3 regions of the Paenibacillus sp. FSL H8-0034 genome follow, and region 2 is predicted to be linked to each of the others. Evidence: riboswitches for the same ligand, from Rfam matches in the RefSeq annotation. Region 2 holds a riboswitch; each other region holds the start of a gene.

Region 1 (8,001 bases), 3.4 Mb from region 2:
GGTGAAGAAGGAGGGCACGGGTGAATACCCGCTGTGTGATGAAAATGTGGTTCCGCTGCTGAATGCGGTATTTTTATCACATGCCCACGAGGATCATTCCATAGCGATTCCCATGCTGTATACGATGGGCTATACCGGCGAAGTATGGACGACAAGAGCCACCTTCGAACAGCTTCCTTCCTATTATAAGGCTTGGAAAGGGTATGCGGCTTCCAGTCATGCGGAGCTGCCTTACAGCGATAAAGATATATCGGCGATCCAGTACAAGTTCATTGAAGAGCAAACGCCTTCCGGCGAATGGTATACGATACGGCCGGGATTGAGCGTATGCTGGGGAAGAAGCGGACATTTGGCTGGGTCCATCTGGCTGCTGCTGAATGTGGAGGGCAGACGGGTATTCTACTCAGGTGACTATACAGCGGAATCTTTGCTATTAGCTGCAGACCGCCCTCAACCGGCGCATTTGGAGGCTCCCATCGAGCTGGCTATTATAGATGCCGCGTATGGGATGGATACAGAATCCCAAGAGCAGAAGCTGGAGCAGCTGCGGCTGCAAATCGATGAAACGTTGAGACAAGGCGGCCCGGTTCTGCTGCCTGTGCCAACCTATGGACGCAGTCAGGAGATGCTGCTGTGGGCAAGGGAGCAATTTCCCGATGTCCCCATTTATGTAGAACAGGAGATTACTGCAGGATTGAAGCAGCTGCTGCAAGGACCGGAATGGCTGCTGCCCGAAGCTATAGCACGTATTCAGGCTTGTCTGGTGGATCCGAGAATTATTTTCGTGGATAGTGAAGCACGGCGGCTTCAGGCGGTATCGGAAATGGGGAGTCGGATCGTATTGACCAATGATGGCATGCTGCAATCGGCTCGCGGTCAATGGTACTATGAGCAGTTGACCAAGGATAAGGCCTGCTGCGTCATTTTGACGGGACATTTGGCTAAGGGAAGCTGTGCGCATCGGCTGCTAATGGCCTCCAGGGAGCATATGGAAATTCTCGGACATGACGCAGGTCAGGTGCATTTTATACGCTATAAGGTGCACCAGGGTTTGCCTGATGTCAGAGCCATGCTGGACGTTCTTGGAAGCGAGCACTCGATTCTGGTTCATGCGGGTCAGCAGGCGACAGCTGCGGTAGGTGTACAACTGAGCAAAGAGGGATATACTAACCTACATGCGTTGTCTGCCGGGGATACTTGGCGGGAATAGCCAAATAGCAGTTACAACATTTACCTCTACCTGTGGCATGAGTCCGGGTGGGGGTATTTCTTTGTGATCAGGCGATTAAAGTAAGTAGACTTCGATCAAAGCCATTGCCTATAATAGAAGTTGTGTGCCAATCAATCCATAATTCAATCGGGAGGGCTGATATTGTGAAGTATAAAGCTATTAAAAACACAGATCTGCTGCCATCTGTTATTTGTTTGGGAACCTCGGATATTGGTGGTTCAATCAATGAAGAGGAATCTAAGAGGATTTTGAATGCGTTTACGGAAGCCGGTGGCAATTTTCTTGATACGGCAGAGGTATATGCGAACTGGCTGCCTATCGAGCCGAACAGCAGCGAACGTTTTTTGGGTAGGTGGATGAAGGAGAGAGGGAATCGGGATCAATTGATCATAGCGACCAAAGGTGGGCATCCTCTGCTGGATACACCGCTGGTTTCGAGGCTATCAGCCGCAGAGATTGAGCAGGACATCGTGGGAAGCTTGCAGAGATTGGGTACTGATTACATTGATCTGTATTATTTGCATCGTGATGATCCACGAATTCCTGTTGAGACGCTGATTGATATTTTGGAGACGCATGTGCGGCAGGGCCATATTCGTTATTATGCCTGCTCGAACTGGACACTGGAGCGCTTGGAGCAAGCACAGCAGTATGCTGTGAGCAAAGGCTATGCAGGGTTTGTTGCCGTTAGCAATTTGTGGAGCCTGGCAACTGTCAATCCAGGTTCAATCAAAGATCCGAGTCAGGTTATAACCGATCAGGCCTTGGTCGACTGGCATATCCGCACAGGAGTTGCACTCATCCCATACAGCTCGCAGGCCAATGGTTTTTTTAGCGGAAAATATCGCAGAGAGCACGAGGTACAGCCCGAATTAAGCAATAAAAATATATACAGACTGTATCACAATGAAACCAACTTTACCCGATTGGAACGGATCGAAGAGCTTGCCCGACAACATAAGGCCACATCCAATCAGATAGCAGTGGCTTGTCTGTTGGCACAGCCCTTTCCGGTGTTTCCGATTGTCGGCTGCAAAAACCACCACCATTTGCAGGACAGCCTGGGCGCAGTGGACATTGAGCTGGATGGTGCTATCGTTTCTTATGTAAGCAGTTGATGTCAAAAGAAAATAAATTTTGATGCCAATGCCGGGTATCGATTGGATTAAATTATACACACGGAAAAGCGGTTTCCCTGAAGGGATTTCGCTCAAGGAACGGGTAGTTTCAATAACAATCATGGTTCAGGAGCATTTGTCACGGTGAATTATTTCAACTTCTTGATGAATTCATCAAGATCGATAGTTAAAGAGGTTGGTCTGTAAGGAAGCTGCTGAAGGACCAGATTACCGGAATAAATTGCTTTCCTGTCTGCTTGATATAACGACATGGTGTAAGTGTCATATTCCGCCGGATACTGATCGGCTGCTTGCAGACGGATGTGTTGCATTCGTTTGGAAATAGCCTGTATGATGTGGGCTTCTCGAATAATAATAGGCTTCCCGTCTTTAAGCTTTAATTCTATTTTATCGATGTGGGTCAAATCAAGATCCAGTATTGTACTTAAGGGGATACCTTCCTCGCCTGGTTTGGCATCTTCAACGATTGCGATTTCATAGGCGATGGTTTGTCCGGGATAGCTCATTAAAGTAAATTTCGCTTTCCAAACCTCTACAGTCTGGCCAATCCTAAGGTCATCCATGCTCAGTTGAAGTTCCTGCCCATATCTATGAATATTGGAATCATCGGGAAGCCTGATCCAATATGCTTCAGGAGTAGGATGTTCTTTACCGGACCATTTATTATAATTCACAACTAGCGCGCGTTTACCTGTATTATCGATGGATATGATGTTTCCGACAAGATCAGCCTTGTCCGAAAGAGTATACGTCGTAATCGAAAGAGGAAAATAACCTCCAAGTGATTGGAATACAGCGTTTTTAAGGGCTTCGACCTCTTCGTCGTTTAATTTCTCGCGGTGCTGGTAAAGTCTTCGGACTTCAAGCCTGGCAACATTATTTTCGGTATGCATCGAAACAGGCTCGATAGAGAATCTGGATAAGAGAGGCTCTAGCTCACGGCTGGAACGAAATTTTTCTTGGTAGAATGCAGCTGAAGGGGTAAGGGCTGCCGCTGAGTGTTGATTCTCGTAATGCTCAATGGCTTTAGTCGGGGCAATCCATTTTTCCCCTAAATAGGTTAATATACGATACCATGATCGGCAGTGATCTGATTCCGATTGGGTACCCTCAGTGACTCCTTCGTTGCAAATGAAGAGCTGACCAAGCGTCGTTACCGTCTGGGGGGAAAGTTGCCCTCCGTTACTTTCATCATCCGCAGGAAAATCGTATAAGTCCTCGACACCCATAAACGTGAGTTCCAAATGGACTGGGTAATATTTCTCTTTTATGACCGCAGGTCCGCTTCGCAACCATTTATCGCCATACCACGTCTTTACGAGATACCAGGACCCGTCCGATGGATTCGTTGTGTCCTGCTCACTTCTGCTTGTTTCAATTACTTGAAGCGATTGGAATGCTGATATGACACCAGCTGGCTTGCTATCAGTGGACTGTTCCTCATAAACAGGTGTATCGACTAGCAATGTAAGCTTTACCTGCTGTTCATTCCATCTCCCGCTTGCCAGAGCCTCTGAAGTGTACAACGTGTATATGGTTAAAGCAGCAATAAACACTCCCAACATAACTGAATAAGAATGCTTGAATGCTTTTGATGTTGGCATAATTACCACCCCTTTCCATATGTTAGACACAAAATAGAGCAAAAAGTTGTTCGTCATTTATTACTACTTAAGTAAAGGACAGGTTAGCGGAGTAGTTTACTTATTAGACATAACGTTATGTCTTGTAAATATTGGAATTATTATGTATGATTATTCTTAAGTGAATACTGTGTATGACTGGCGTAAACATGGAGAACCATGAGGAAGTACACAGATAAATAGCCGTACGCCTGGGCAAAGTATTTGATCAATGATCAAGTGCTTTTTTTTTATCTTCAAAATAGAAAGGTCAGGTGTTCAAAATGAAGATGGCTTTTATCCTGTTTGACCAAATGACAACGTTAGATTTTGTCGGGTTTTATGATGCAATAACACGTCTTAGAATCTTAAATCTTATGGAGGATGTGTCTTGGGATGTGTGTTCAACCCGATCGGAGGTTACAGATGAATTAGGCATCAAAATGAAAATAGAACATGTATCTCCTGACTTATCTCAATATGATTTAATATTTGTTCCAGGTGGATGGGGGACAAGAAAACTTAAAAATGATGTAGAATTTCTTACATGGTTAAAGACGGCAAGTGGTGTTAAATATAAGGTTTCTGTCTGTACAGGAGCATTACTATTAGGGGCAGCAGGCTTTTTAACTGGAAAAAGGGCAACAACAAACCCTCCTGCTTACGACATTCTGGAACCATATTGCGAAGAAGTAGTTAGAGCAAGAATTGTTAGGGACGGAAATGTTATTACGGGTGGTGGAGTGGCTACTTCAATTGACCTAGGACTGTACCTACTTGAATGCTTTACTGATGCAGAAACGGTTCAAAAAATACAAAAATCAATGGATTATCCTTACTATCAGACAGGTAAGCTCGATTCTGACTACATTGTATAAAGATACTTGTAAAAAAGGAGTAGTAAGCAATTTTTTCGACGGGCAGTTTAACGCAAAACAGGAGGTTGTTGTAACTTAGCAGCCGTTCTGTAAGGGTAGTTGAAATCGTTTAAAATTGTGTTGAGGGCAGACAGACGTAATAGAGTAAGAGGGAAACAAAATTTCCCGAAACAAAGGGAGGCAGGAGAACGTGTCGAACATGGACAAGGAAAACCAGGCTCTGGAGAAAGCGAAAATGGTGTATGAAACAGACGAGATCATAAGAACCGATATCCTGGCGGGCCTGGATGCCGAGCGACGGTCACTGGGCGTGCCGTCTGCCAGCGGTGACGTGGTCGTGGATCGCTCCACAGACGGATCGGAGTGCCGGATCGTGTTCGCCAGCCTACCGCCGGAGGAAACCGATAACCTGATCCGCCGGGAGCGGGATGCCGCCATCTCCGGCGGCTACAGCCTGGAGTGGAAGTACTACGGTCACGATACGCCAATCGACCTGCCCGAGCGGCTCGTCGCCGCCGGGTTCGAGGCCGAGGATGAGGAGGAAGTGTTGGTCCTGCCATTGGACGAGGCATCGCTGGCTGCCTTCGGTGACGGCGGCGAACATGAGATCAGGATCGTCCGAGAAGAGCGCGACCTGGTGGACTACGCCGAGGTGTCCCGCGAGATTGGCAGGCACAACGTGGAGGTGGAGCGGCGCGCGCTGGCCCTTAAGTTGAAGGAGAATCCGGACGAGATGAGCATCCACATTGCCTACGTTGACGGCGAGCCCGTCGCCTGTGGGCGGGTCTACTTCCGGCCCGGAGGGCCCTACGCCGAACTAGCCGGGGGTCGCACCAAGACCACACACCGGAGACGGGGACTGTTCACCGTGCTGGTCGCCTCGCGGTTGCAGGAAGCCCGTGATCGCGGCCGGACGCACGCCTTCGTCGACGCGCTGCCGACCTCCGCGCCGATCCTGCGCAAACAGGGCTTCCAGTTCGTGACTCGGACGCAGCCGTTTGTGTTGGAGCAACCGCGGTGAGCGCCGACGCTGATTGGGCAGAAAAGAGCAATGAATTTAATGAGTCACTATTTAAAGAAATGTCTGAAGGTAAGATATCGGACGATGAATGGTTTGAGATAAACAAACTGTACTTTACTAAGCATTATCTGGCAAGCGATAACCCAAAAGGTCAATCAGGTCATGATGGAAATGAACATGGATACTTTCATTCGCATCAGCTGCTGATTCATGTAATTCACTTCCTGGTGGAACAGTAGAACGGGGAGAAACACTTGAAGAAGCTGCTATTCGTGAGGTAAAAGAAGAAACGGGCTTAGAGGTTGAATTAAATGGTATTTTCAGTGTAAGTGAAGCGTTTTTTGTAGATAGGGAACATCATACAATTTTCTTTACCTTTAGAGGGAATGTAATTGGTGGAGAAATAAATATCTCATTTCCAGAAGAAATTGAGGAAGTTACTTGGATGAAACCTCAAAGAGCAGAAGAATACATACATCTACCAAGTGAGTTAAAGGGATTAATAATTGGTAAATCAATAGCACCCTATGTACTCAGAGGAACTATTAATCACAATTCTTAATACAGTTTGTTGAAGTAACAAAGAACTATAGTCGAGAGGCTTGCTTTGGGCAGCTCTTCTTTTGTTTATTAAAGTAACGAGCAGTTTTGCGCAGCATTGTTGTCTTCAAAAAAATTCAGATTTCCACTTGAACCTTACGTAACGTAATGATTTATAATGAACGTAACAGCAGGATTAAACACGGGCCAACGGCCAAAAAAATCGAACAAAATAAATTCGAAATCGGAGGAGAAATGGATATGAGAAAACTCGTATTGTTCATGCATGTGTCGCTGGACGGGTATGCGTCGGATTCGAACGGAGGACTCGATTGGATTCCGTACAACGAGGAATTAGAGAAATACGCCGAGGAGATCGTAGCCGAAGTCGGAGCTCCCGTTTACGGACGCACGACGTATCACATGATGGAGAACTACTGGCCCATGGTGCTGGACAATCCGAATGCGTCGAGGCACGATATGGAGCATGCCAAATGGCTGCAGGATGTTAAGAAGATCGTCATTTCCGGCACGATGGACAAGGTGGAATGGAACAATACGCTGCTGATCAAGAACAATATCGCAGAGGAAATCAAGATACTCAAGGAGCAGCCCGGCAAAAATCTCGTTATCTTCGGCAGCCCGGGGGCGGCGAAGACGCTGCTTAAGCTCGGCCTGATCGACGAATTCCTGCTTACAATTTGCCCGGTCGTCCTGGGCGGCGGAAAATCGGTATTCGACGGCGGCGAGAAAATCAGGCTCAAGCTGCTGTCCAGCCGAACGCTCAAGTCGGGCATTATCGCGGCCCGCTATGAGCTGGAGAAATAGCCGTACAAGGTGTTCCGAACGAAGAACGATAGGTCAATAAACAAATAAGACGCGGCTGCCGGCATGTATCGGTAGCCGCATTGTGCTAATAGGCAGATTAGCGTGGTGGTAGAGATTCTGTATATATCCGTTTATATAAGGAGGAGGTGGGATTCACGTGGCGACACTTCATTTAATGGTTGGTCTCCCTTGTAGTGGTAAGACTACTCTGGCTCGACAACTTGAAACGAAATACTCAGCACTTCGCCTTACTCCCGATGAATGGCATATCAGATTATTTGGGCATGATTTTGGGGATAACATGACGGAAACTGACGAAATTAAGCATGATTCTAGACATGATTCAGTGGAATCCCTAATGTGGGACGTGGCGGCTAGAGTTTTAGTTCTTGGTGTTGATGTAATTCTGGATTTCGGATGCTGGGTTCAAAGTCAACGAGACGAGTTTCGTTCCAGAGCCAAGAACCTAGGGGCTGGCTTTAAAATTCATTTTGCTGATGTGCCTGAAGAAGTGTTATTTGAACGTCTAAAAGCTAGAAATGATATGCATAAAGAAGGAACTTTTTTCATACCTGAAGCAAAACTTAAAGAATGGATAAAGATTTTTGAACCACCTTCATCACAAGAACTTGATTCCTCGGACGATTAAACTAACTCTTGATCTTAATCTTATCGAGTTGGCAGCCCGGCGTGATACGCAGGCAATCGAAGCCAGTGGATACAAAACCAACGGCGAATGGCC
Region 2 (5,395 bases):
TTCGCATTTAATGGGTGTATCTGCTAGCGGTAACCGAAACTGGGGTGAAGGCTTTGCACGCAGCGCCGATCATATCTCAGCGTTATACGGGGTACCTGTACTGGGGAAATTCGAGCTTTCAGGAACGAGTAAGGATGTAGAGAGGTTTATTCAGGAGGTGAGTTTGATTGCAGCACATTGAGTTGAACAATTTGCTTATGCAGCGAGACGCGGACGGTTTTTTTCAGCTGCATAAAGACAGGGAAGCCGTAGCGGCTTTCATGGAAGAAGTATACCAGAAGACCATCCAGTTCGCTGATACTTCGACCAAAGTTCGGTACATGATTGATAACGATTATTATGAAAATGTGTATGAACGCTACACTCACGATGAAGTCGATGAGATTTACCAAATCAGTCATAGCTTTCGTTTCGAGTTCCCGTCTTATATGGCGGCCTCCAAATTTTATACGGATTATGCGGTGAAAAGCAACGACCATTCCATTTACTTGGAGCATTATCCGGACAGAGTTGCAATTGTAGCTTTGTATCTGGCGGGCGGTGAGATGCAAATAGCAAGGGATTTGGCCACGTCCATGATGGAGCAGCGAATGCAGCCGGCGACTCCGACATTTCTGAATGCAGGGAAAAGCAGGCGCGGTGAAATGGTATCCTGCTTTCTGCTGGAAACCGATGATTCGCTCAACTCGATTAACTATGTACTCGGTACCTGCATGCAGCTTTCGAAAATTGGAGGTGGTGTAGCGGTCAATTTGTCCAAGCTTCGCGGTCGTGGTGAGCCGATTAAAGGTGTTGAGGGCGCGGCCAAAGGAATTATGCCGGTACTCAAGCTGATGGAGGATGCATTCTCCTACGCAGACCAGATGGGTCAACGCAGAGGTTCAGGAGCAGCCTATTATCATATTTTTGGATGGGATGTCATGGAGCTTTTAGATAGCAAGAAGATTAACGCGGATGAGAAAATGCGGCTCAAGACATTATCGATTGGTTTGATTGTGCCTGACAAGTTTTATCAGCTTGCTGAGGATAACAAGCCGTTGCATCTGTTTGCTCCTTATTCTGTTTTTCAAGCGTACGGAAAATACCTGGATGATATGGATCTTGATGATATGTACGACCAACTGCTGGCCGATAACCGGGTGCGTAAAAAGACAGTGATGAGCGCACGGGACATGTTAATCAAAATTGCGATGATCCAGCTCGAATCGGGTTATCCTTATATCATGAACAAAAGCAACGCCAACCGTTCCCATCCTCTGAAAAAGCTGGGTACGATCAACATGTCAAACTTGTGTACGGAAATCTTCCAATTGCAAGAAACTTCGGAAATCACCGATTATGGTTGCCCGGATCTGATCCGTCGGGATATAAGCTGCAACCTCGCCTCCCTGAACATTGCCAATGTCATGGAATGGAAAAAAGTGAGGGAATCTGTCCACGACGGGATGACCGCCCTAACAGCCGTAAGCGATATGACGAACATCGCCAATGCGCCGGGTGTTGCAAAAGCAAACCGGGAGCTGCATTCGGTCGGATTGGGAGCTATGAACCTTCACGGCTATCTTGCCAAAAATAAAATCGCGTATGAAAGCGATGAGGCTCAAGATTTTGTCCGCACTTTTTTTATGATGATGAATTATTATTCCTTGGAAAAAAGCATGGAAATTGCAAAAACGCGTGGCGTCACATTTACAGGCTTCCAGCATTCGGACTATGCGAATGGTACGTACTTCGACCGTTACTTGACAACGGACTACCGACCGGTTACCAGCAAAGTGAAGCTATTGTTCAGCGGGATTCCAGTTCCGTCTCCGGAAGACTGGGAGAATTTGAAGGCTGCTGTGCAGAAGCATGGATTATATCACGCTTACCGCCTGGCAATTGCCCCGACGCAGAGCATTTCATATATTCAGAACGCTACATCAAGCGTGATGCCGATTGTGGAGCCGATTGAAACCCGCACCTATGCCAACTCAACCACCTATTACCCGATGCCGTACATGAGCCGGGATAATTTCTTTTACTATAAATCTGCCTATCAGATGGATCAATTTAAGGTGTTGGATCTAATTGCTGAAATTCAAATACATGTCGATCAAGGAATCTCAACCGTGCTCCATGTTAACAGTGACATCACGACAAGGCAGCTTGCTCGCTACTACATTTATGCAGCTAAAAAAGGATTAAAATCGCTCTATTATACCCGGACGAACAGATTGTCCATCGAAGAATGCATCAGTTGCTCCGTTTAGGGGAAGGGGAAAGATGAAAATGAGTGTTTGGAAAGCTGTAAATTGGAACCGTCCGGATGATGATTTTACCGACACTTTCTGGAAGCAAAATATGATGCAGTTTTGGACGGATGAAGAGATTCCTTTGTCGGATGATCAAATGTCTTGGCTGACGCTGAGCCATGACGAGCGGGAGCTGTATATGAAAGTACTTGGGGGGCTGACCCTGCTGGATACGGTTCAGGGTGGCGTTGGCATGCCCAAAATACTTGAATGGGTTGACGGGCTGCAGCGTAAAGCCGTGCTCGGTTTTATGGGGATGATGGAGCAAATTCATGCCAAATCTTATAGCAGTATTTTCACAACACTGGCTTCAACTGAAGAGATCGACAACATTTTCAGCTGGATAGAAAGCAATCGTTGCTTGCAAATCAAAGCAGAGACGATCTCCCAATATTATAATGGCATTAAGACGCGTGAGGATTTGTATTTGGCGATGGCGGCCTCTGTATTGCTGGAGAGTTATCTGTTTTATAGTGGATTTTTTTATCCGCTTTACTTGGCAGGGCAAGGTAAAATGACGAGTAGTGGTGAAGTCATTAATCTGATACTGCGTGATGAAAGCATTCACGGGTTGTATATTGGCATGCTCGCTCAAGAAATATATGCGCAATTGGATGAAAACGAGCAGCAATCGGCATTCGATAAGCTTCAGAGTCTTATTCGCAATTTGCATAGCAATGAAGAGCTGTACACAGAGGAACTTTACCAATCTGTAGGATTAACTGACGAAGTGAAAGCATTTATCCGCTATAATGCCAACAAAGCATTCATGAATCTGGGGCTCGAACCTATATTTCCAGAGGAGGATATTAATCCAATAGTCCTGAATGGAATCAGCACACGTACAAAGCAGCACGATTTCTTTTCCAAAAAAGGAAACGGATATGTTCGTACCCTTCATGTGGAGGCATTGACGGATCGTGATTTCCTATTTGATTTTTGAAACGAATCCGTTATAGCCTAAGGATATGACCAGATATAGTTTAATTCAGTTACCTTATACCTACCGATTTGTGATATCTTTCTTGTAACAAAGCTGTTCTAGCTTAATCTATGGACTGCGTATTTAACTGGTATAGATGGAATATTAGATATGTGTGACTGGCGTAAACGTGGTGAACCACGAGGGAGCACATATTCATATCGCCGTACGCCTGGGCAAAGTATTTGATCTTAGGATCGAATGCTTTTTTACTTTAAGGGGGAATGCTCGAATGGGTTATTTTAAAGATTCGCGGAAAATGATTTGCAGACCATGGTGTACCTCAAGCCAGATTGGAAGGAAGCCTTACAATGCCTATCTGAAATGACGAGCAAGGATGAGCTCGCAGTCGTATCTGGAACCCTGTATGTAATTTCCGATGTAAGATTCTGGATTCTATACGAAACAGACTCCTATAAAGGCTTGTAATCTGGCATAGATTAAAAGGTTATCAAGCAACAGAAGCGGAGGGTAGGATATGAAGCTTGAACCAACTATCATCATTGATTTTAATCAGAAAAGAATGAAATTTGAGAAGCCTCTGCAGATTTGGCAAACCCACAAATTGGAGGAGATCAGTGGGATTTTTGAAAAGGTTCAGGAGGCTATCGATGGGCAGTTCTATGTGGCCGGTTATGTCTCATATGAGTGCGCACCCGCTTTCGAGAGACATTTCAGCGTGTGTGAACCTGATGCAGAGTTTCCTTTAGTGTGGTTTGGTGTCTATGAGAAGCCAGTAGAAGAGGACGACATAGCGCCGAAGGGGATGTACTCCGTTTCAGACTGGAGTGCAGGTACGAACCGCGTGGAGTATACAAACCATATTAAAAGCATTCATGCGGCGATTGCTCGTGGAGAGACGTACCAAGTCAACTATTCCACGCGTTTGAAGGCTAAGTTTACTGGAGATGATTTTGCCTATTACGAAGATTTGCGAGATGTCCAAACTAATTATTCTGCATATTTAAATGTGGGGCGCTATCGGATCTTATCGGTTTCACCAGAGCTTTTCTTCCACTGGAATGGAGAGCACATTCGTACCAAGCCAATGAAAGGTACTCTTCCCATAACGGGCAGCAAACAAACTTTGTTCGAATCGGAGAAGAACCGCACAGAGAATGTGATGATTGTGGATCTCCTTCGGAATGATTTAGGTCGGATTGCCAAGACAGGCACTATTAAGGTTCCACATCTGTTTGAAATCGAGGAATATCCTACGTTGTACCAAATGACCTCGACCATAGAAGCCAATACACAACCTGGGGTCACCCTGTTCGATGTATTCCAGGCCATGTTCCCATGTGGGTCGATAACCGGGGCACCCAAAATTTCTACCATGAAGATGATCTCATCCTTGGAAAAGGAGCCGCGTCATATTTATTGCGGTTCCATTGGGCTCGCTGTACCGGGCGAGGGTATCACGTTTAACGTGGCCATCCGCACAGTTCTTGTAGATTCGTATACGCAGCTGGCTGTGTATGGAGTAGGGGGAGGAATTACCTGGGATTCAACCGCTGAGGACGAGTATGATGAGATGAGAACGAAATCGAGAGTATTGACATATCGGCATGAGCGGATTGGAAGTCAAACATAAGCATAAATTATGGCTGTCCTTAACAAAAAGTAAGTTGGTGGTAATAATGAATTATGAGTTTCTTGGGGCTTTGCCCAATCAAAATATAATCTTAACGAAGAAAAGTTTAATTGAAGAAGCTAATTGTGTACTGATTTTCGCCTTCTATCAAGGTAAATTGGTTCTTGTTAAGCATCATTGTCGCGGTTGGGAACTACCTGGAGGGAATAGGGAGGAAGGCGAATCAGTTACACAAACGGTTATCAGAGAGATGTATGAAGAGACTGGTGGTGAACTCGATTCGATTGAAAGGATTGGACAATATTTAATTTTTGAACAAGCTCGTCTAGTATTTGTGAAAAATATTTATATTTCAAAGGTGAGTGTCCTTAGGGAGCTGCCGAACGGATTTGAAACCAATGGGGTCATGCTGCTGGATACGATTCCAAAGCAATCGGAATTTGTGAATGACCCCACATTTAGTCCATTAATGAAAGACAATGTATTCCTGATTGTATCCGACTGGATTAAGGATCATCATTTTAC
Region 3 (8,001 bases), 4.0 Mb from region 2:
GAAGGGCGGCAACCGCCTTATGTTTCTCATTCTCAATATCACGAATCGCTTCGTCTTTCACGCGAGTCGCTTCCGCACGTGCAGCAGCTGTAATTTCGTCTGCTTGTTTGGAACTGATTTGTTTAGCTTGTTCAATAATGTCTTGTGCTTCTTTGCGAGTCTGTTGTAGAGCCAGCTTTTGCTCCTCTAACAGTTGCTCAGCCTGCTTCCGGTTATTTTCAGCCGTTTGAATTTGATCCTTAACAAGCTGTCTGCGTTTTTCCATCATGCCAAACAAAGGACCGAACGCCAGCTTTTGCAGCAGTAAATATAGAAGCAAGAAGGCTACGATTTGAATAAAAAACGTGGACCATTCAATATGCAAGTAACGTCACTCCCTTCTCATAGCGTAGGCAAAACGAAGGCGTGGAGGCTTTTGCAACCATCCCCGCCAAACGATTTCTTAAGCACGACCCATCAAGATGAATGCAAGAACCAATGCAACAACCGGCATTGCTTCTACCAGACCTACCCCGATAAACATCGTTGTTTGCAAAGTACCACGAAGTTCAGGTTGACGAGAAATACCTTCCAATGCGCGACCTACGATCAAACCATTACCAATACCTGCACCAAGTGCCCCTAAACCAAATACGATTGCTGCTGCTACTAATGCTAAAGCTCCCATTAAGAAAATCCTCCCTTAAATTGTAAAGTTTTTTTATAAATAACTCGAGACTTTCCCGAGGTAAGTCTTGTACCTTAGTGAGATTCTTCGTGAATCAACGTTTGTGAGATATAAACCATAGTCAGCATTGTAAATACGAATGCCTGAATGGCGCCAACGAACACACTAAAACCTTGCCATATGGCTAGAGGGAATATTCCAAACCAACCCGCTCCCAAAATGACACCAATCATAATTTCACCTGCATAAATATTTCCGTATAGACGGAAAGCAAGCGTCAGCGGCTTGGATACCACCTCAATCAAATGCAGCGGAAGCATAACCCCTTTATACTCAAAGTAATGAGCAAAATAGTGCTTCGTATTGCGTGTGATACCCAGGAAGTGGCTAAGCGCAATGACGATAACCGTAAGTGCAGCTGTGACAGCAATATCTGCCGTCGGAGATTTCCACCATGACACGTGATCTGAGGTTACGACCGAGAACGGCAGCCCCAGCATGTTTCCAATGAAAATGTACATAATTAGGGTTAAACCAAGTGCAATAAACGGCTTCCCATGTTTAGAACCAATAGTACTGCCGATGATTCCTTCAACAAACTCTACAACCCATTCCATAAAGTTTTGCAGCTTCGAAGGATTCGTTACCGAAATTTTACTCGTTCCGGCAATCGCGAGTATTAATACCAGAACACTGGTCACTCCAATCATGAGAAGCGCTGACAGATCAAAGTGAAATCCAAACCATTCTACTCCCGGTACTTGATGCTCCATGTTTTCCAATTTCACCCCTTTCCACAGATGGATTTACTTCTTGGATCTTTTGACAGAAATAATACCCAATACAAGTGTTGCCAATTGAGCGATAAGGTATCCAGCAACGGTTGTGCTTAACGCGAATTGCTCCGGAAACCGGACTGCGATAAGACCCGCCAAACCTCCTACGGCCGCTCTAGTCAGAAAGCCTATGTTAGCCTTGCTCGGAATCCCTTGCCCCGGTGGAGCGGTGATAACCTTATCCGATAGCTTGCGAATTTTCCAGGCCAGATACCTTGCGTTAATCATACTAACAGCAGAACCCAGCATCAAACCTGCTGAATAGGGTCGGTATTCCACGAAAAGCGCCCAAGCAACCAGACAAAAGGATAAGAAAAATAGAAAGACGTTTTGAAACGTTTTCAGATGGGCCGTAAACTCGTTCATTTAAAGCCCTCCGTACTGCTTAATCATGAAATAAATGCTAATGATTCCAGCCGTAAGCCCCAGCAAAAAACCACCCAGTAACCACAACTGCCCGCCAAGCATTTGGCTTAACCAATCTCCAAACCAATACCCTGCCAGTAAACAGACAACAAGATCAATTCCGATAGCTGTCGTTAAAGCAGCTGCACGCCATGGATTATCATTACGGTTTGGCTGTTTCATATACACCCTCCTGAGAATCCTCACTTATTGTAACGAAGCAACGTCGGGTTTGTCAATTGTCTTTCTCTCTAAATAACTGTGGATGAAATTCTTAAAAATGCTGTTATATCAACGTTTTTTACAATTCCAAACCAAACAGTACTACTGCACGCTCTGACGTTTGTCATAGGATTGTCACGGTTGGAATGACTCCGGTCTTGCTGCAGCATGTCCAAAATGGTAAAGGATGGCTTGAACGATCCGTTCCGACGCTTTTCCATCGCCGTAAGGGTTGGCAGCCTGACTCATTTTTTCATACAATGCCGGATCTGTCAGCAGTGCACGGGTTCGATTGTACACATGCTCTTCATCGGTTCCGACAAGCTCCAGCGTTCCTGCATCAATACCTTCGGGCCGCTCCGTTGTTTCACGTAGAACTAAAACAGGCACTCCATACGAAGGTGCTTCCTCCTGCAAACCGCCGGAATCAGTCAAAATCATGTGGGTATGCGGATATAAATTGTGCAGCTCCAGTACATCTAGCGGATCTACGAGCTTAATGCGCGGATGATTACCCAGCATTTCATAGGCAGGCTCTCTCACTGCTGGACTTGGATGAACCGGGTACACGATGGCAATATCGTCGAACTCATCAGCAATCCGACGCACAGCACGGAAAATTTGCCGATGCGGCTCACCTTGTGCTTCGCGGCGATGCGCGGTCATCAGGATCAGACGCTTACCTGCTGCCCAATCCAGAACACTGTGGGTAAAGTCGTTCTGCACCGTATACTGGAACACATCCGTCACTGTATTTCCTGTTACGAAGATGGTTGCCTCTGACTTATTCTCTTTGCGCAGGTTGTCAGCAGACAATTGAGTAGGCGCAAAATGCAGATCAGATAACACGCCGGTCAGCTGGCGATTCATTTCCTCCGGATATGGAGACATTTTGTTCCAGGTACGCAAACCTGCTTCCACATGACCCACCTGGATCTGCTGTAAAAACGCCGCATAGCTTGCTAGAAATGTTGTTAACGTGTCTCCGTGTACGAGCACCAGATCCGGCTTTTCTTCGCGGAATACCGGGTCCAGCCCTTGAAGCACCCGAACGGTCACTTCGTTCAAGGTTTGACGATCCTTCATGACATCCAGATCGTGATCAGGTGTAATATGGAAGGTTTCCAGCACCTGATCCAGCAATTCTCTATGCTGTGCGGTAACGCATACGCGTGAATCGATAAATTCAGAATGCTTTTGAAGCTCCAGTACCAGCGGCGCCATCTTGATAGCTTCCGGCCGGGTTCCGAAAATCGTAATTACTTTGGTTTTACCCATGGACGGTTGTCCCCCTATGTACATTTTCTGTGGTATAGTTTCATCGGCTTGTTGATTTTTATTTTGTGCCGAACAGGCGGTCTCCCGCATCCCCTAGTCCAGGAACGATGTAACCGTGGTCATTCAAATAATCGTCAATAGCTGCCACATAGATATCCACGTCAGGATGCGCCTGCTGTACAGCGTGAATGCCTTCGGGTGCAGCAATCAGGCACATCAGCTTGATCTGCGTGCAGCCTCTGCTCTTTAGCGCCGTTATTGCCGCATTGGCAGAACCTCCGGTTGCCAGCATCGGGTCTATCACGATCAATTCCCGCTCCTGTACATCGGTAGGCAGCTTTACATAATACTCAACAGGCTCAAGCGTCTCCGGATCCCGGTACAAACCGACATGTCCTACCTTGGCTGCGGGTACTAATCTCAGAATACCGTCTACCATGCCAAGTCCTGCACGCAAAATCGGGATAAGTCCCAGCATTCTGCCCGAAATCACTTTGCAATCCGTCGTAGTCACTGGCGTTTTGACCTGCACGGTTTCAAGCGGTATGTCTCTCGTAATTTCATACGCCATTAGTGTCGATACTTCATCAACCAATTCGCGAAAATCTTTGGTAAGTGTGGATTCATCCCGTATGTACGTAAGCTTATGCTGGATCAACGGATGGTCACACACAAATAATTTTCCCATAAACAATTCCCCTTTACGCCAAATCTCGTCTATTATACCACACCTGTGAGATGTTATCCCAACAAGTTTCGCGCATGGACGACATGCTCAGCGGCTGTCAGGTTGCAGCGTACAAATGCTGGCTTCACGTTATGAATGTACCGTTTCTATACATGCACAGGATCATAGAAGCTAAGGAGAGGAGCGTTCATAGCTGACCCTACGCTGCACAGTTACGGAGTGATCTCGGGGTGCTTCCTGAAATCATGAAGAGGCCGGAGATCTCTGCATATCTCCAGCCTCTTGCTATTGTCTATATATCGCACTCATGAATTGACGATGCGAGCCTTATAATTAGGAATTAGTAGAACAAGCCCGGATACAAAGGGAACTGGGCTGTCAAATCTTTTACCATACCGCGGACTTTGTCATGAACAGCAGCATCCGTTGGGTTTTTCAAAGTCAAGGCAATGATCTTGGCAATAGTTTTCATAGCTTCTTCATCCATACCGCGGGAAGTTGCAGCAGGAGTACCTACACGAACACCACTGGTTACCATCGGCTTCGCCGGGTCAAAAGGAATTGCGTTTTTATTAACCGTTACGCCAACTTCATCCAGCAAGTGCTCAGCTTCTTTACCACTGATGCCCGTGTTGCGCAGGTCGATCAGCATCAAATGGTTATCGGTACCACCGGATACAAGATCGATACCTTCGGAAATCAAAGCTTCCGATAATGCTTTGGCATTGTTGACAACCTTTTGTGCGTAAGTTTTGAATTCCGGCTGCAAAGCTTCTCCGAAGGATACGGCTTTAGCTGCAATAATATGCATCAATGGACCACCTTGGGTACCCGGGAATACAGCTTTATCGATTGCAGCAGCCCATGGCTTACGGCACAAAATCATACCGCCGCGAGGACCACGAAGTGTTTTATGTGTAGTCGTCGTTACAAAATGTGCATGTGGAACCGGGTTTGGATGCAGACCAGCCGCTACCAGACCAGCGATATGTGCCATATCAACAAAGAGCAATGCGCCTACATCATTAGCGATTGACGCCAGAGCTTCAAAATCAATCGTACGCGGATATGCGCTGGCACCAGCTACGATCATACGAGGCTTATGTTTGAATGCTGCCTTGCGCACATCATTATAATCGATACGGGAGTCGCTTTCGCTTACACCGTAGGAAACGAAGTTGTATAGAATACCGGATGCATTAACCGGGCTGCCGTGGGTCAAGTGGCCGCCATGAGCCAAGCTCATGCCCAATACCGTATCTCCAGGCTGCAGAGCTGCCAAGTAAACAGCCATGTTAGCTTGAGCACCAGAATGCGGTTGTACGTTAGCATGCTCAGCTCCAAACAATTCCTTGGCACGGTCACGAGCGATGTCTTCTACAATGTCTACATACTCACAACCGCCATAATAACGTCTGCCAGGGTAGCCTTCAGCATATTTATTAGTCAGAACGGTACCCATTGCTTGCAGCACTGCCTCGCTGACGAAATTTTCCGATGCGATCAATTCGATTTTGTCGCGTTGACGGCCGATTTCAAGATTCATAGCCTCCACGATTTTGGGGTCCTGCTTACGTAATTGCTCCATAATAAAATCCTCCTTTTAGTTTTTTGCAGATAACTTACTTCTTACTTCGTAAGCCTCCACATGATAGTTAGTTGGGTTTATTCACAAAATCCGTTGTCAGCAGAATTCTCTTCTACCACATATACAGCCCGAGCGCCACCAATGAGCTTCGGACGGGTGTAGGCCATCTGAACCGAGGCATGGCCAATGATCCGGATTGAGGGACGCAGCGGAATTGCGACAGGTTTCAAATGCATCCCGATCAGCGTTCCCCCGATATCTATGCCCGCATGGGCCGACACGGCTTCAACGAGACAGGCCTGCTTCAAATGTTTATAGGCATACGAAGCCATAGAACCGCCTGCACGCGGAACGGGAATCGCCGACACCGGCTCCAGCCGGTAAGCCAGCATCGCTGCACGCTCCATAACCAACGCCCGATTCAAATGCTCACAGCATTGAAATACCGGGTAAAAGCCAGCCTCGGCGCGAACGGCCTCAATCGCAGCGAAGATAGGCTGGGCAGCCGTTTCTGTGCCTGAAGTGCCAATGTGGTGACCCAGCACCTCGCTCGTACTCGTCCCGATGACAAGCAGCTGTCCCGCCTGGATATTACCTGCCTGTACCAGCTCACGCAGCACTTGTTCTACCTGTGACTGAATGTCCATACCCCGTTGCCTCCTTCGTCAAGCTGTACGAATGATTACGATTGAGGAGTGACTTTGTCTTCCAATTCCATGACTTTATGAATGCGGTTCACGTGACGTTCACCGTTGGAAAACTCGGTTTCCAACCAAACCTTCACAATGGACTCAGCCAGTCCCGGTCCGACAATACGTTCTCCCATTGCCAGTACGTTGGAATCATTGTGCTGACGGGTCATTTGGGCCGAAAACAGATCGTGTACAAGCGCACAGCGAATGCCGGCGATTTTGTTAGCAGCAATCGTCATTCCAATTCCCGTCCCACAAAGCAAGATCCCTCTGTCGGCCGTTCCTGCGGCGACCTTATTGCAAACCTCGATCGCATAATCCGAATAATCCACGGAATCCGTGCTATGACAGCCTACGTCTGTCACATCATGGCCTAAAGACTGCACAAGTTTAATAATTCCATCCTTCAACTGAACGCCTGCATGATCAGAGCCTATTACTATCTTCATTTGATGCGCCTCCTGACAAGTTTTCTGGACACTATCGTATGATGAGTTGATTGTCATCCAATTTGTCCATTATACCGTAATGCATACAGAAAAATGAAATCAAATATGGTGAATCCTAAACGAAAAAAGAGCATACTGCATGCCACTATCAGCACTGCAATGCTCTTTGCCCAGGCGACCGGCCGTATGCCCCGATGCTCCATTGTGGTTAGCCCCACTCGTCGCCAGTTACATCAGGTCCTGCTTCTTATTCTTATCATAACGGAAATGATCAAGGCTGTAAAGCCGTAAAACAACCTATTTCCTTGAACTTTTTTTCAAAAAAGTCTCACGCTTTAAGACGTCGTACCAACCGATGCAGGCATTCCTCGATTTCCGCTGCGCACTGTCTGTATAGCGATAAAGATCCGCCGAACGGGTCAGCAATATCGTAGTCAGGCAAAGACTGCTCCAGTTGTCTCACTCGCGCGCGTTCCTCCATTGTCACCTGCTGGGATAAAGACTGCTTGAACTGAAGCTCAGCAATCAACGCAGCCAGCTCGTCCATACGCGCTTTAGCGGACGGATCATCACTCACAAATTCTTTGAGTGTGTGCATCTTGTCTACGAATGCAGGGAAACGCTGGATCGCTTGCTGCTTGTGACTCGTGGTCATGGTGAGCACCACATCTGCCCAGTCCAGCAAAGAGCCTGTTAATGAGGAAGAGCTAATCGCCTGCAAAGCATCTTTTTCCCGCAATATAATTGCCGCATTGGTGGAAACAGGATAGCCATCACCCGCTGAGGTCCCGGCCGAACGGACTTCTATGTGATTCATCCCCTGCTCTTTCAGCATCGCGCGAAGCATACCTTCTGCCATCGGACTGCGGCACGTATTCCCGGTACACACAAACAATATTCGGTTCATTAGAAATCCCCGCCTTTCTCCTCTATGATGATTGGCTGTTGAGCCCTATTCCTATTGTACCTCAAAAGACGTAAAAATGGATATGTAGCTGTAGCCCTGAATCCGATTCATAATAAAAAGCGTGCACCGAATGCCAGCAAAATGACTCCACCTACGGCTTCTCCGTACTCTCCGACCCAATGTCCCGCTTTACGGCCGAGCATCAATCCGGTAATGGACATGATTCCTCCTACCGTACCGAACATCAGTACCGTCAGCGCACGGTCACC

The links. Region 2 has a riboswitch for ZMP and ZTP ahead of pabB (aminodeoxychorismate synthase component I). Riboswitches for the same ligand answer to the same signal wherever they lie in the genome.
Region 1: linked by a shared signal. The riboswitch ahead of NST47_RS33855 (DJ-1/PfpI family protein) and the one ahead of pabB (aminodeoxychorismate synthase component I) in region 2 are both predicted to bind ZMP and ZTP.
Region 3: linked by a shared signal. The riboswitch ahead of rpiB (ribose 5-phosphate isomerase B) and the one ahead of pabB (aminodeoxychorismate synthase component I) in region 2 are both predicted to bind ZMP and ZTP.

What each region holds. Positions count from the first base shown of each region.
Region 1 is NZ_JBBOBS010000001.1:7,563,213-7,571,213, reverse strand. It holds gene NST47_RS33870 (MBL fold metallo-hydrolase) at 1-1,210, shown strand, start outside; gene NST47_RS33865 (aldo/keto reductase) at 1,375-2,349, shown strand; gene NST47_RS33860 (hypothetical protein) at 2,499-3,974, opposite strand; ZMP/ZTP riboswitch at 4,138-4,217, shown strand; gene NST47_RS33855 (DJ-1/PfpI family protein) at 4,277-4,870, shown strand; gene NST47_RS33850 (GNAT family N-acetyltransferase) at 5,070-5,891, shown strand; gene NST47_RS33845 (hypothetical protein) at 5,888-6,130, shown strand; gene NST47_RS33840 (NUDIX hydrolase) at 6,073-6,453, shown strand; gene NST47_RS33835 (dihydrofolate reductase family protein) at 6,693-7,259, shown strand; gene NST47_RS33830 (AAA family ATPase) at 7,417-7,908, shown strand; gene NST47_RS33825 (hypothetical protein) at 7,889-8,001, shown strand, end outside.
Region 2 is NZ_JBBOBS010000001.1:4,181,633-4,187,027, forward strand. It holds gene nrdI (class Ib ribonucleoside-diphosphate reductase assembly flavoprotein NrdI) at 1-181, shown strand, start outside; gene nrdE (class 1b ribonucleoside-diphosphate reductase subunit alpha) at 168-2,252, shown strand; gene nrdF (class 1b ribonucleoside-diphosphate reductase subunit beta) at 2,272-3,237, shown strand; ZMP/ZTP riboswitch at 3,382-3,461, shown strand; gene pabB (aminodeoxychorismate synthase component I) at 3,755-4,870, shown strand; gene NST47_RS18965 (NUDIX domain-containing protein) at 4,845-5,395, shown strand, end outside.
Region 3 is NZ_JBBOBS010000001.1:203,807-211,807, forward strand. It holds gene atpF (F0F1 ATP synthase subunit B) at 1-364, opposite strand, end outside; gene atpE (F0F1 ATP synthase subunit C) at 443-667, opposite strand; gene atpB (F0F1 ATP synthase subunit A) at 742-1,440, opposite strand; gene NST47_RS00895 (ATP synthase subunit I) at 1,474-1,869, opposite strand; gene NST47_RS00900 (AtpZ/AtpI family protein) at 1,870-2,091, opposite strand; gene wecB (non-hydrolyzing UDP-N-acetylglucosamine 2-epimerase) at 2,266-3,408, opposite strand; gene upp (uracil phosphoribosyltransferase) at 3,467-4,096, opposite strand; gene glyA (serine hydroxymethyltransferase) at 4,437-5,684, opposite strand; gene NST47_RS00920 (TIGR01440 family protein) at 5,762-6,331, opposite strand; gene rpiB (ribose 5-phosphate isomerase B) at 6,367-6,825, opposite strand; ZMP/ZTP riboswitch at 6,987-7,067, opposite strand; gene NST47_RS00930 (low molecular weight protein arginine phosphatase) at 7,154-7,732, opposite strand; gene NST47_RS00935 (manganese efflux pump MntP) at 7,840-8,001, opposite strand, start outside.